Regions from separate parts of the Virgibacillus byunsanensis genome, predicted to be linked through region 1. Evidence: predicted binding sites of a transcription regulator. Region 1 holds the regulator's gene; the other holds the start of a gene.
The links. The regulator LexA, encoded in region 1, represses DNA repair genes until DNA is damaged. The targets are predictions, from matches to a motif close to CGAACATATGTTCG.
Positions count from the first base shown of each region.

Region 1 (6,214 bases):
ACTTATTACATATGCCCCTTTCTTAACACCTTCATAAGCATTTTCCTTAGTTCCTTCTAATGTAGGTAAGCCTTGTCTAGTTAATACTAATGCTGTTGGCTTTTTAGATTCTAAAGAAAGTCTCCATGCAGCTTGTGTTTCATTTCCATCTGCTGGTCTGATTAATGATAGACCTGGCATAGCACGTAATGAAGCCAGCTGTTCGATAGGTTCATGAGTTGGGCCATCTTCACCAACAGCAACCGAGTCATGTGTAAACACATATGTTACAGGCGTATTCATAATTGCTGATAATCTAACAGCAGGTCTTAGATAGTCACTAAACACAAAGAATGTACCTGCATATACTTTAAGTCCACCATGTAACGCCATACCATTCAATGCTGCTGCCATGGCGAATTCACGAACACCAAACCATACATTTCTTCCAGCATAGTTATTTCTAGAAAAATCTTCTTCATCTTTAATTGTTGTTTTATTAGATCCAGCTAAATCTGCACTTCCGCCAAAAAAGTAAGGAACAGCTTTTGCTATTTCATTTAAAACTTCTCCAGATGATGCTCTAGTGGCAAGCTTATCTTTGCCGGCTTCATAAACTGGCAAGTTCTTTTCCCAATCATTAGGAAGTTCCCCATTCATTGCAAGTTTCAATTCACTTGCTAATTCCGGGTACTTCTCTTTATAAGCTGCAAATAATTGGTTCCAATTATCTTCGGCATCTGCCCCATTTTTTACGATCTTTTCTTTAAAATCAGCATACACTTCTTCAGGAACATGAAATTCTTCATGTGTCCACTCATAGTTTTCTTTTGTTAATTGAACTTCATCTTTACCAAGTGGCGCACCATGTGATGCAGCTGAAGCAGATTTGTTTGGTGAACCATATCCTATCACTGTTTTCACTTCAATTAATGTTGGCTGATCAGTAGTTTTTTGAGCTTCCGTAATTGCACTTCTTAATGCTTGGGTATCGTTTCCATCCTCAACACGAATTACTTGCCAACCATATGCTTTAAATCGTTGGTCTGTATTATCTGAAAACGCACGATCTAATTCACCGTCTAAGGAAATATCGTTTGAATCATATAATGCAATAAGTTTACCTAAACCTAAATGACCTGCTAATGATGCTGATTCATGTGATATACCTTCCATTAAGTCTCCATCACTAACAAGCGCATACGTATAATGATCAATGATGGAAATGTCATCTTTGTTATATTTAGCAGATAAATGTGCCTCTGCCATAGCCATACCAGTAGACATTGCTAAACCTTGACCTAATGGTCCAGTTGTTGCCTCTACACCATCTGTGTGATGAACTTCTGGATGCCCAGGTGTTCTAGAATCCCATTGACGGAAATTCTTTAAGTCATCAATCGTTACATCATACCCGGACAAATGCAGTAAACTGTATAACAGCATGGAACCATGACCTGCTGATAATACGAATCGATCTCTATTAAACCATTTTGAATGTTTTGGATTGTGATTCATAAAGTCTGTCCATAACGTATACGCCATAGGAGCAGCACCCATTGGTAAACCTGGGTGTCCAGAGTTAGCATTTTCGATTGCATCAATTGATAGTGTACGTATTGTATTAATTGATTGTTGTTCAACGTTTTTTACCATGAAAATTCCCCTTTCAATTTTAAAGGCTTACTGGCTTACTGTATCCTTTCTCATTCTATAATGAAACATAGCTAGTAACAAGCAATAACAGAAACATCTTGAAAAAGTGAAAAACAAGTTAATGTTTCTTATTTCGTTCTTGCATATCTCTAACCTTTTTGGGAGTTACATCATTTCCTTCTGGATCCATTACGGTCATCGTTTTAAATTGGTTTTTAAAAGACTTTCTTACATTTTTTAGATACTCTTGTCTCAACTCTTGTTGCTCTTCTTTTTCTTTTGATGTTAAACCACTGTTTTTTGCTTTTTTGGCAAGTATATTTATCCGTTGTAATTTTTCTTCAGAAATCATTTAGCTCATCCTCCTTTGAAACATAGAAAAAGCAAGAACTAAAGTGCAGTTCTTGCTTTTTTATATTACGCTTTCTATTGGTTATATTCAAGCATTTTGGTACTCCTGGAAACGACGGTGTACAGTTGCTTTGGAAACAGAAAATCCTAGCCCATTAAGAGTCTTTGTAATCTCATCGAAAGAAAGTTTATTTTCCCTTAATCGTACCACTTCTTCAATTGGGAATTCAATTCGTTCCCTTCCAGGTGCTTTAAACTTGTTTGAAAAGTTTTGTGTCGGATCAAATCCGTTATCAACTGCTTTTTTCATACCTCGTTTGATTTTCGTGTTATGTAACTTACGCTGGTATTCTTCTACAATACCTACTATTTGTAGAACCATTGAATCTGACTCAGATAATACCAGTTCTCCGTCATGGCTACCTGTATAAATGGTAATGTTTAATTTCTGCAGTTGATGAAATAAAGCAATTTTAGTATTACCGCGACCTAGTCGTGTCTCATCTTGTATGAGTAGGATGTCTGCTTTACCGGATGAAAAGTAATCTAGCATTTTAAAAATACCTTCCCGGTCTATTTCATAACCACTCATCTGTTCCTCAATACAATCAAAAACAGTAAATTGGTTTTTACTTGCCAAAGCAGTCAGTTCTTCTCTTTGTCTTTTTAATGAGGTTTCTTGTTCTTTTTTATCTGTACTTACTCGACAATAAATAATAGCATTCAACCCAATTACTCCTTACTATAAAATCACATATATTATGCGCTAGTTATCATTGTGAAATATAAAAATCCTAACGTCAATGCAAAAGAAACTAAATAAAATACATCCGTTTTTGTCACTTTTTCAAACATATAAATCAGCCCCTTCAAATAAAGTAAGAACTTTTGTTCGTGTTCATCTCTGATATCATTCTAAACCGAACATATGATCTTGTCAACAGATTCGCGAACGAATGTTTGCTTTTTCATATACCAAGTGATAAACTATCATTAATAAATCCTATGCGCGAGGTGTTCGCTAGATGACAAAACTTTCAAAAAGACAACAAACAATACTGGATTACATTAAAGAGGAAGTATCGCATAAAGGTTATCCACCTTCTGTTAGAGAAATAGCTGAAGCTGTTGGTTTGGCTTCAAGTTCTACTGTACACGGGCATTTATCAAGGTTAGAAAGTAAAGGATTCATAAGAAGAGATCCTACTAAACCAAGAGCGATTGAAGTTCTTAATCTATCAGAGGGAAGTAGCATACCTAGAGAAGAAGCACGCTATGCTCCAGTAATCGGTAAAGTTACAGCAGGTATACCAATAACAGCAGTTGAAAATATCGATGAATTTATTCCTTTACCAAGCTCAAGTGCAGGACCAGATGAGAATGTATTCGTACTTGTTATTGAAGGTGAAAGCATGATAGAAGCTGGTATCCTGGATGGGGATATGGTTATCGTGAAGCAGCAGAATACTGCACAAAACGGTGACATTGTTGTAGCAATGACAGAGGAAGATGAAGCAACTGTAAAACGCTTTTTCAAAGAGAAGGATCATATCCGTCTGCAACCAGAAAACGCCACAATGGAACCATTGATTTACCGAAATGTAACGATCCTTGGAAAAGTGATAGGGTTGTATCGAAACATTCATTAATCGGATTATGATTTACATTAAGAAACCCCTTGATATATTTTTTATCAAGGGGTTCTTTAGTATTACTAAATTATTTAACTTCAAGCTTTAATATGAAGTTAGATATTGTTCGCGTTCCCACGGGTGTACAGTTGTACGGAACATATCCCATTCAATTTCCTTTGCTTCGATGAAGTGTTCAAATAAATGTTCACCTAGTGCATTTACAATGGTACTATCTTTTTGCATCTCTTCTAAAGCGTCTATTAATGTAGCAGGTAAATCTTTAATACCATTTTTCTCACGCTCTGCACGATCCATTACGTAAATATTTCGGTCAACTGGAGTAGGAGGAGTTAGTTTGTTTTCAACCCCATCTAATCCTGAAGCTAATAATACCGCCATCGCCATATATGGATTTGCTGATGGATCAACACTTCTCACTTCAATTCGTGTACTTAAACCACGTGAATAAGGAATTCGAATCAATGGACTTCTATTTGCTCCAGACCAAGCCACATAACAAGGTGCTTCGTATCCAGGAACGAGTCTTTTATATGAATTAATAGTTGGATTCGTTACTGCAGTGAAATTTGTTGCGTGTTTAATGACTCCTGCAGTAAATTGGTATGCAACATCACTTAGCTCCATTTCACCAGATTTATCAAAAAACATATTCTCGCCATCTTTAAATAGTGACATATTTACGTGCATTCCAGAACCATTAACACCAAAAAGTGGTTTTGGCATAAATGTAGCATGTAAATTGTGTTTCCTTGCAATTGTTTTAACAACTAATTTAAACGTCTGAATATCATCAGCATGTTTAACTGCATCCGAATACTTAAAATCTATTTCATGCTGTCCAGGTGCAACTTCATGGTGAGATGCCTCAATTTCAAATCCCATTTCTTCTAGCTCTAAAACGATATCACGTCGACAGTTTTCACCTAAGTCGGTAGGTGCTAAGTCAAAGTAACCGCCTCTATCATTTAATTCTAATGAAGGATCACCTTTCTCGTCTAATTTAAACAAGAAGAATTCTGGTTCTGTCCCAATGTTAAATGCAGAGAATCCAAGCTCCTCCATTTTCACTAAGTTACGTTTTAAGTTATAACGAGGACACCCTTCAAACGGTGTACCGTCTGGATTATAAATATCACAAATAAAGCGTGCTACTTTTCCTTTGTCAGATGTCCAAGGAAATACAACAAATGTACTTAAATCAGGACGTAGATACATATCTGATTCTTCAATTCGAACAAACCCTTCAATAGATGATCCATCAAACATCATCTTGTTATCAAATGCTTTATCCAATTGACTTAATGGAATCTCGACATTCTTGATTGTACCTAGCATATCCGTAAATTGTAGACGGATAAAACGTACGTTTTCTTCGTCAATCATTTTCATAATCTGTTCTTTAGTTAAAGTAGAACTCATGTATTCTCCTCCTATTTTTTAATGGAAATTTATATTAACACTTAAAAAAGTATTAAACATATAGTTGTTTGACTGAATAAGAAAACCTTTTAGGTTAAAGCGCTATCTCTTACCTGTTCGGGTCTAGTGGAAAAACCTTGATAGCTCTCCTTGTCTTAGACTTGACTTTCCAAATCTACCAGCTTGGATCAATTCATTTCTGAGTAATTTACGTAATTCTTTATCAGTTAATGTTTGGTCTGGAGCTTCTTCTGTGTAAGTATTGCTAGGTTGTTCCTCTTTGATAAGTAAGAGTTTAATGCCGGCCATATTAATGCCTTTATCCAATAAATCTTTAATTTCAAGTAGGCGATCTACATCATTAAAAGAGAACAATCGTTGATTCCCACTCGTTCTAGCTGGATGCACTAATTTATGTTCTTCGTAATATCGAATTTGTCTGGCTGTTAATTCTGTAAGCTGTTTAACTATACCTATTGAAAATAAGGGCATAGAACGACGCTCCTGATCGTCCATCATGCATAACCCCTTTCCTTATTATATTTTAAAGTATACAATATGTTAACTACTTTGTCAAAACAATGTTAACTATCCTAACATATATGGGGGCGTAAGTATTTTTAACAAAAACCTTTTGTACTTGATTAGGTTGACATAGAAGTAAAGCAAAAAGAGTTGTGTTAACCAACTCTTCATCTTTCACCTATTCTAACAGGTGTTTTATCGCTTCTTGCAAGGCAATTTTTACATGGGCATATGTTAACCCCCCTTGCACAAAGGCAGTGTAGGGTTCTCTTAAAGGGCCATCTGCTGTCAGTTCTAAACTTGCGCCCTGAATAAATGTTCCTGCAGCCATAATAACGTCATCTGTGTACCCTGGCATTTCACTTGGATAAGGGGTCACGAATGAATTAACGGGAGAATTCTGCTGTATAACTTGGCAAAATGCTACCATTTGTTCAGCATTTTGAAATGTAACGGATTGAATTAGATCTGTTCGGGTCGTATTATAACCAGGTGATGTATTATAACCAATTAGTTCCAATAGTCTCGATGTAAATATAGCCCCTTTTAATGCTTCTCCAACGACATGAGGAGCTAGAAAAAATCCTTGAAACATTTCCTGCAACATATGTAATGTTGCACCAGTTTCC
Region 1 covers NZ_JBHTKJ010000012.1:91,099-97,312, forward strand. The annotation lists gene tkt (transketolase) at 1-1,635, opposite strand, end outside; gene ACFQ3N_RS05660 (DUF896 domain-containing protein) at 1,754-1,987, opposite strand; gene ACFQ3N_RS05665 (YneB family resolvase-like protein) at 2,075-2,713, opposite strand; gene lexA (transcriptional repressor LexA) at 3,012-3,635, shown strand; gene glnA (type I glutamate--ammonia ligase) at 3,723-5,060, opposite strand; gene ACFQ3N_RS05680 (MerR family transcriptional regulator) at 5,184-5,576, opposite strand; gene ACFQ3N_RS05685 (methionine gamma-lyase family protein) at 5,764-6,214, opposite strand, start outside.

Region 2 (6,214 bases), on a different contig from region 1:
CATTATCACGTTGATGTAAACCAATTGATGGCTCATCTAAAACATATAACACACCTGTCAAAGCGGAACCAATTTGTGTAGCAAGCCGGATCCGCTGTGCTTCTCCACCTGAGAGGGTTCCTGCTGCACGAGACAATGTTAAATAATCTAGTCCAACATTATTCAGAAAATCGAGTCGGTCATAAATTTCCTTTAAGATCATTCGGGCAATTTTCTCTTCTTTTTCAGTTAATGATAAATTGCTGAAAAAGTCCTTCGCCTCCGTAATGGAAAAATCGGTAGTATTACTAATATGTTTACCATTAACCAAGACCGCTAAAGCTTCTTTCTTTAAGCGATAACCATCACAGGTCGGGCAGTTAGTTTGCGCCATATACTTTTCTAACTGCTCTCGTATAAAATCAGATGACGTCTCTCGGTAACGGCGCGCGACGTTAGTTAACACACCTTCAAAATTAATTTGATTGTCCCTTGTATTGCCATATTCATTTACATAATGGAAACGAATCTTCTCTTTTCCACTTCCATATAATAATATATCCAATTTGTCTTTCGGTATCTTTTTAACGGGCACGCTCATATCGATATCGTAATGATTACAGACACTCTTCAATAATTGAGGATAATACTGTGAGCTGATTGGTTCCCACGCTGCAATTGCATGTTCATTTAATGATTTTCCCCAATCTGGAATAACTAATTCAAGGTCAACTTCCAAATTTGTTCCTAAACCATCACATTTAGAACAAGCACCATAAGGGCTGTTAAATGAAAATAACCTTGGCTCCAGTTCGCCTATGGAGAACCCACAAATTGGACAAGCATGATTTTCATTAAACATCAATTCTTCTTCTCCAATAACATCGACTATGATCTTTCCTTCACCCAACCCAAGTGCTGTTTCTATAGAATCGCTTAAACGACTAGCTACACCGTCCTTTACAACAATCCGGTCGACAACTACTTCAATAGAATGTTTTTTGTTTTTTTCAAGTTGAATATCATCAGTTACTTCTCGCATTTCTTTATCCACCCGGATACGAACATAACCTTCTTGCTTCAGCTTTTCAAAGATCTTGGCATGCTCACCCTTACGACCTGAAACAACAGGTGCCAGAATTTGCATCTTTGTTCGTTCGGGATACTGTAAGATACGGTCTACCATCTGCTGTACTGTTTGTGAGCTAATTTCAATTCCATGTTTTGGACAAGTAGGCCGACCAACACGTGCGTATAATAAGCGCAAATAATCATAGATTTCGGTTACTGTACCAACGGTTGAACGTGGGTTTTTACTTGTCGTTTTTTGATCAATTGAAATGGCTGGGGACAAACCTTCAATTGCATCAACATCTGGTTTATCCATTTGCCCTAAGAACTGACGTGCATACGCCGATAATGATTCAACATAACGTCGTTGACCTTCTGCATATATCGTATCAAACGCAAGTGAAGATTTACCGGATCCGGATAATCCTGTTAAGACTACAAGTTTATTTTTCGGTATAGTTACGTCAATGTTTTTTAAATTATGGGCTCTGGCACCTTGTATTTGAATTGATTTACTAGGCATGGATAAGTCATCCTTCCGCTTTAAGTTCAAGTAATATATCACGAAGTTCTGCAGCCTTCTCAAAATCAAGCGACTTTGCTGCTTCCTTCATTTCCTTCTCCATTTGTTTGATTACTTTTGATTTTTCTTTTTTCGTTAGCTTTGCAAGACTCTTTGTCTTCTCTTCGGTACCGTCCTGGTCCTCAGCAGCTACAGTAGCACGAATTACATCACGTACATCTTTTTTAATAGTAGTTGGTTTAATTTCATGTTTTTCATTAAATGCATGTTGTATTTCACGGCGACGTGTTGTTTCATCAATTGCCACTTGCATCGAGTTAGTGATCCGATCAGCATACATGACAACTTCACCGTTTTCATTTCGTGCTGCACGTCCCATGGTCTGTATAAGGGAACGTTCTGATCGTAAGAATCCTTCTTTGTCCGCATCAAGGATCGCAACTAGTGAAACTTCTGGAATATCTAAACCTTCCCGTAATAGATTAATTCCAATAAGTACGTCATACTTTCCTACACGTAAGTCACGAATTATTTCAATTCGTTCCAATGTTTTAATCTCAGAATGTAAGTATGCCACCTTGATCCCTATTTCTTTTAAATAATCGGTTAAATCCTCTGACATTTTTTTCGTTAATGTCGTAACAAGAACGCGTTCATTACAAGCAGAACGCTTATTAATTTCACCGATTAAATTATCAATTTGACCATCAATTTTCCTTATATCAATCTTAGGATCCAACAACCCTGTTGGACGTATAATTTGCTCTGTCATATCAGGAGTATGTTCTAACTCGTATGGTCCAGGAGTTGCAGAAACATACACAAGTTGGTTGGTTTTCTTTTCAAATTCATCAAATTTCAAGGGGCGATTATCCATTGCTGATGGCAATCGAAAACCATGATCAACCAACACTTGCTTTCGAGCTTTATCACCATTATACATGCCTCGAATCTGTGGTAGTGTAACATGTGATTCATCGACAACTACTAAGAAATCATCTGGAAAGAAATCCAGTAGTGTGTATGGGGTTGACCCAGCTTCTCGAAATGTTAAATGTCTCGAATAGTTCTCAATTCCAGAGCAAAATCCCATTTCCTTCATCATTTCAATATCATAATTTGTACGCTGTTCTAATCGTTGTGCCTCTAGAAGTTTATTCTCATCACGCAATTCTTTTAGACGTTCTTCTAATTCCTTCTCAATATTAACAATTGCTTTTTTTAACTTTTCCTCACGTGTAACAAAGTGTGATGCTGGGAAAATGGCAATATGCTCACGGTCACCCACAATTTCACCAGTTAATGCATCTACTTCTCGTATCCGATCGATTTCATCTCCAAAAAACTCAATCCGGATGCAGTGTTCTTCACGAGATGCAGGGATAATTTCTACCGAATCCCCACGTACACGAAACGTACCACGCTGAAAGTTTATATCATTTCGCGCGTATTGAATATCCACGAGATCGCGTAATAACTGATCACGATCCTTTTCCATTCCCATTCTTAAAGATAGTACTTGACTACGATATTCTTCTGGTGAACCTAACCCATATATACAAGACACACTTGCAACAATTAATACATCACGTCGTTCAAATAAAGATGATGTTGCTGAGTGTCGAAGTTTATCAATTTCATCGTTTATGCTTGCATCTTTTTCAATAAATGTATCGCTTGATGGCACGTATGCTTCTGGTTGATAGTAGTCATAATAACTAACAAAGTATTCAACAGCATTATTTGGAAAAAACTCTTTAAACTCACTATACAGCTGTCCTGCCAGGGTTTTGTTATGTGCAATCACAAGTGTTGGTCTATTTATTTCTGTAACAACATTGGACATCGTAAACGTTTTTCCTGTACCGGTTGCTCCAAGTAATGTTTGATGCCGCTGCCCCGATTGAACTTTATCTACTATTTCTTTTATTGCATTTGGTTGGTCTCCCCGTGGCTCGTATTGCGCCACAAGTTCAAACTGATTTATCACAAGGCAAGCCTCCGTTCATCTTCCTACTTAATAGTTTATCATAATTATTTATATAGTTTAACATAGATACGAACAAATATTCGATTGTTTTGATTAGAATTTATTTACTACTACCCGTTTATTTATATGAAAAATCATTCACAAAGGTTTCACAGGATTAACATTGTTTCCGTTTGCTCTCTATCCTATAATCAAGTTAGCTCTTACTATTATTTGAAAGGAACATATCTATGAAAAATATATCATACCTATTTTTATTCATTATTATCGTTGTTTTATCAGCTTGTGGTCAAGAAGAAGACTCCAGTAGTGGTAACAATGAGGATGCTGTTCAAGCAATTGATGTTCAATTAGAAGCTCCTGAACAAGTAAATGCCGACGAATTGACCGTTTTCTCGGCAACCGTTACTCAAGCTGATAACCCTGTTGAAGATGCTGATGAAGTTGATTTTGAAATATGGAAAGACACTGAAAAAGATGAAAGCGAAATGATCGAAGCAAAACATGAAGGAAATGGTGTCTATGCAATTGAAAAGGCATTTTCTAAAGAAGGTATATACATGGTTCAATCCCATGTTACTGCACGGGGAATGCACGCCATGCCACAAAAGGAAGTACGAGTAGGTGATGTGGAGCCATCTGCAGAAGCAGAATCCGAACACGATGACGATAGTGATCACAGCGATTCCCATGTATCGATCCAGCTTCATCAACCAGAAAATATAACTGTTGGTGATTCCTATGATTTAACCGTAGAGTTACAACATGAAGACCAGGCCCTTGAGTCTGCAACTATTTCACTAGAAATTTGGCATGAAGGAGCAGAAGAACATAATTGGATAGAAGCAAACGAAAACTCCCCCGGCCAATACGTAGCTGAGGTTACCTTTGATGAGCGCGTTGATTATGTTGTTAATGTACATGTAAAAAAAGAAGATATTCATGACCATAAAGAATTTACTTTTCATGTGAACTAAGCGAAAATCAATAAAACATTAGCAGAATAATTGCTAATGTTTTATTTTTTTATTTATGATTTCTTCTAGTATGGTCGTTATTGATTTACTTTCTAGGCTTTGATTATAGACTTGTATTTTTTGATTCAAATAATTTTGCTTTGCGCTATCCTGAAAATAACGTAACACTTGCTGTTCTACATCGCTATCTTTGTCTAATGGCATGATGACGCCTAATTGTTCCAATTGCTCCACATTTATTCTTTCTTGTCCAGGAAGAGGATTATAAACAAAAGTGGGCTTACCTTTCTTTAAACATTCACTTATGGTGACCCCTCCTGGCTTTGTTATAACTGCATCTACCTTATCGTACAATCTATTCATTTTCATACGTGAAGTGATATATGGCAGTGGTGTGACAAGTGAATTCTCCTCATTACACAACCGGTGATACAATGCCTCATTTGTACCACAAAGTACATAATAGTGAACCTGACCGTCTGTATTTGTTACTAACTTCTCTAAAGTTCCAACCCCTAAATTCCCTCCTGTAACTAAAACGGAAATTGGCTGTTCCTTAGTACTATAGCTCTTGTTACTAATCTCGTTTCCATTAAAGGCAGGATGAACAGGGATTCCTGTAACATAAATACGATTTTCAAGTACTCCTTGTTCCAGCAAATGATCTTTCACATGTAAGGATGGTGCAAAATGATAATCAATTCCTTCTAGTCCCCACACACGATTTACAAAAAAATCAGTATAAACATTCACAACAATATTATTTAATTTTCCTTGTTGTTTCAAAACACCAGCGATATTTGAGGGCAGACAATGTGTACAAAATAGAATGGTTGGGTTCTTCTCATTCATCAGTCGTTTGAAGAAATACATAAATAATGTTTCATAGAGGTGATTGCGATTCCGCCGAGAAACCTTTTTATATGCTGACTGATAATAAAGCCAATTATAAACGTCTGGTAAAAGTTTGATCCATGTTAGATATGTGGACGATACAAGCTTTTCGATTCTTCCATAGCTATATGATAATATATCAACTTTGTCACAGTACAGTTCATCTTTACAGTTTTGCAACTCATACATTAATGCATCTGCGACATGATGATGTCCTGATGGAATCTGCATAAATGGTAAAAACAAGGCCTCTTCCTTAACTTGAATCTCTTTCATACGTCCATCTCCATCTGTTTCCTTTTGGATTTATCCTTCAATTACCAATGAAATGACAACAAATACATGTTATACTCTCTATTCGGAGAGGAGAGACTAACATGATTTATACAATTTTATCTATTGTTATAATTGGTTTTCTTATCTATAAAGCTTATAAAAACACACAAGATATAAAGATAAATAATATAAAGATAGCGTCAAAATCAGTAACTAGTTCAACAGAATCATTATCCATTCTGCATCTTTCAGACTTGCATTTAGAAAATATTTCACTAAAGCCCGAACAATTGGCTAAAAAACTAGAAAACAAATCTGTGGATTTAATCGCCCTAACCGGAGATTTTCTGGATCGCAAACGTAGTATCCCCAAATTGATTCCATATTTGAAAGTATTAAACGACATTCAGCCAAAGTATGGAATATATGCAGTTTTAGGGAATCATGATTATGTGTTAAAGGAAAATGATTTAAACACCTTAAAAAATGTTTTGACACAATACA
Region 2 covers NZ_JBHTKJ010000026.1:73,638-79,851, forward strand. The annotation lists gene uvrA (excinuclease ABC subunit UvrA) at 1-1,573, opposite strand, end outside; gene uvrB (excinuclease ABC subunit UvrB) at 1,581-3,563, opposite strand; gene ACFQ3N_RS10725 (FixH family protein) at 3,794-4,540, shown strand; gene ACFQ3N_RS10730 (MGDG synthase family glycosyltransferase) at 4,574-5,710, opposite strand; gene ACFQ3N_RS10735 (metallophosphoesterase) at 5,812-6,214, shown strand, end outside.
Region 2: the regulator LexA is predicted to act here: its motif matches at 3,633-3,646, upstream of uvrB (excinuclease ABC subunit UvrB).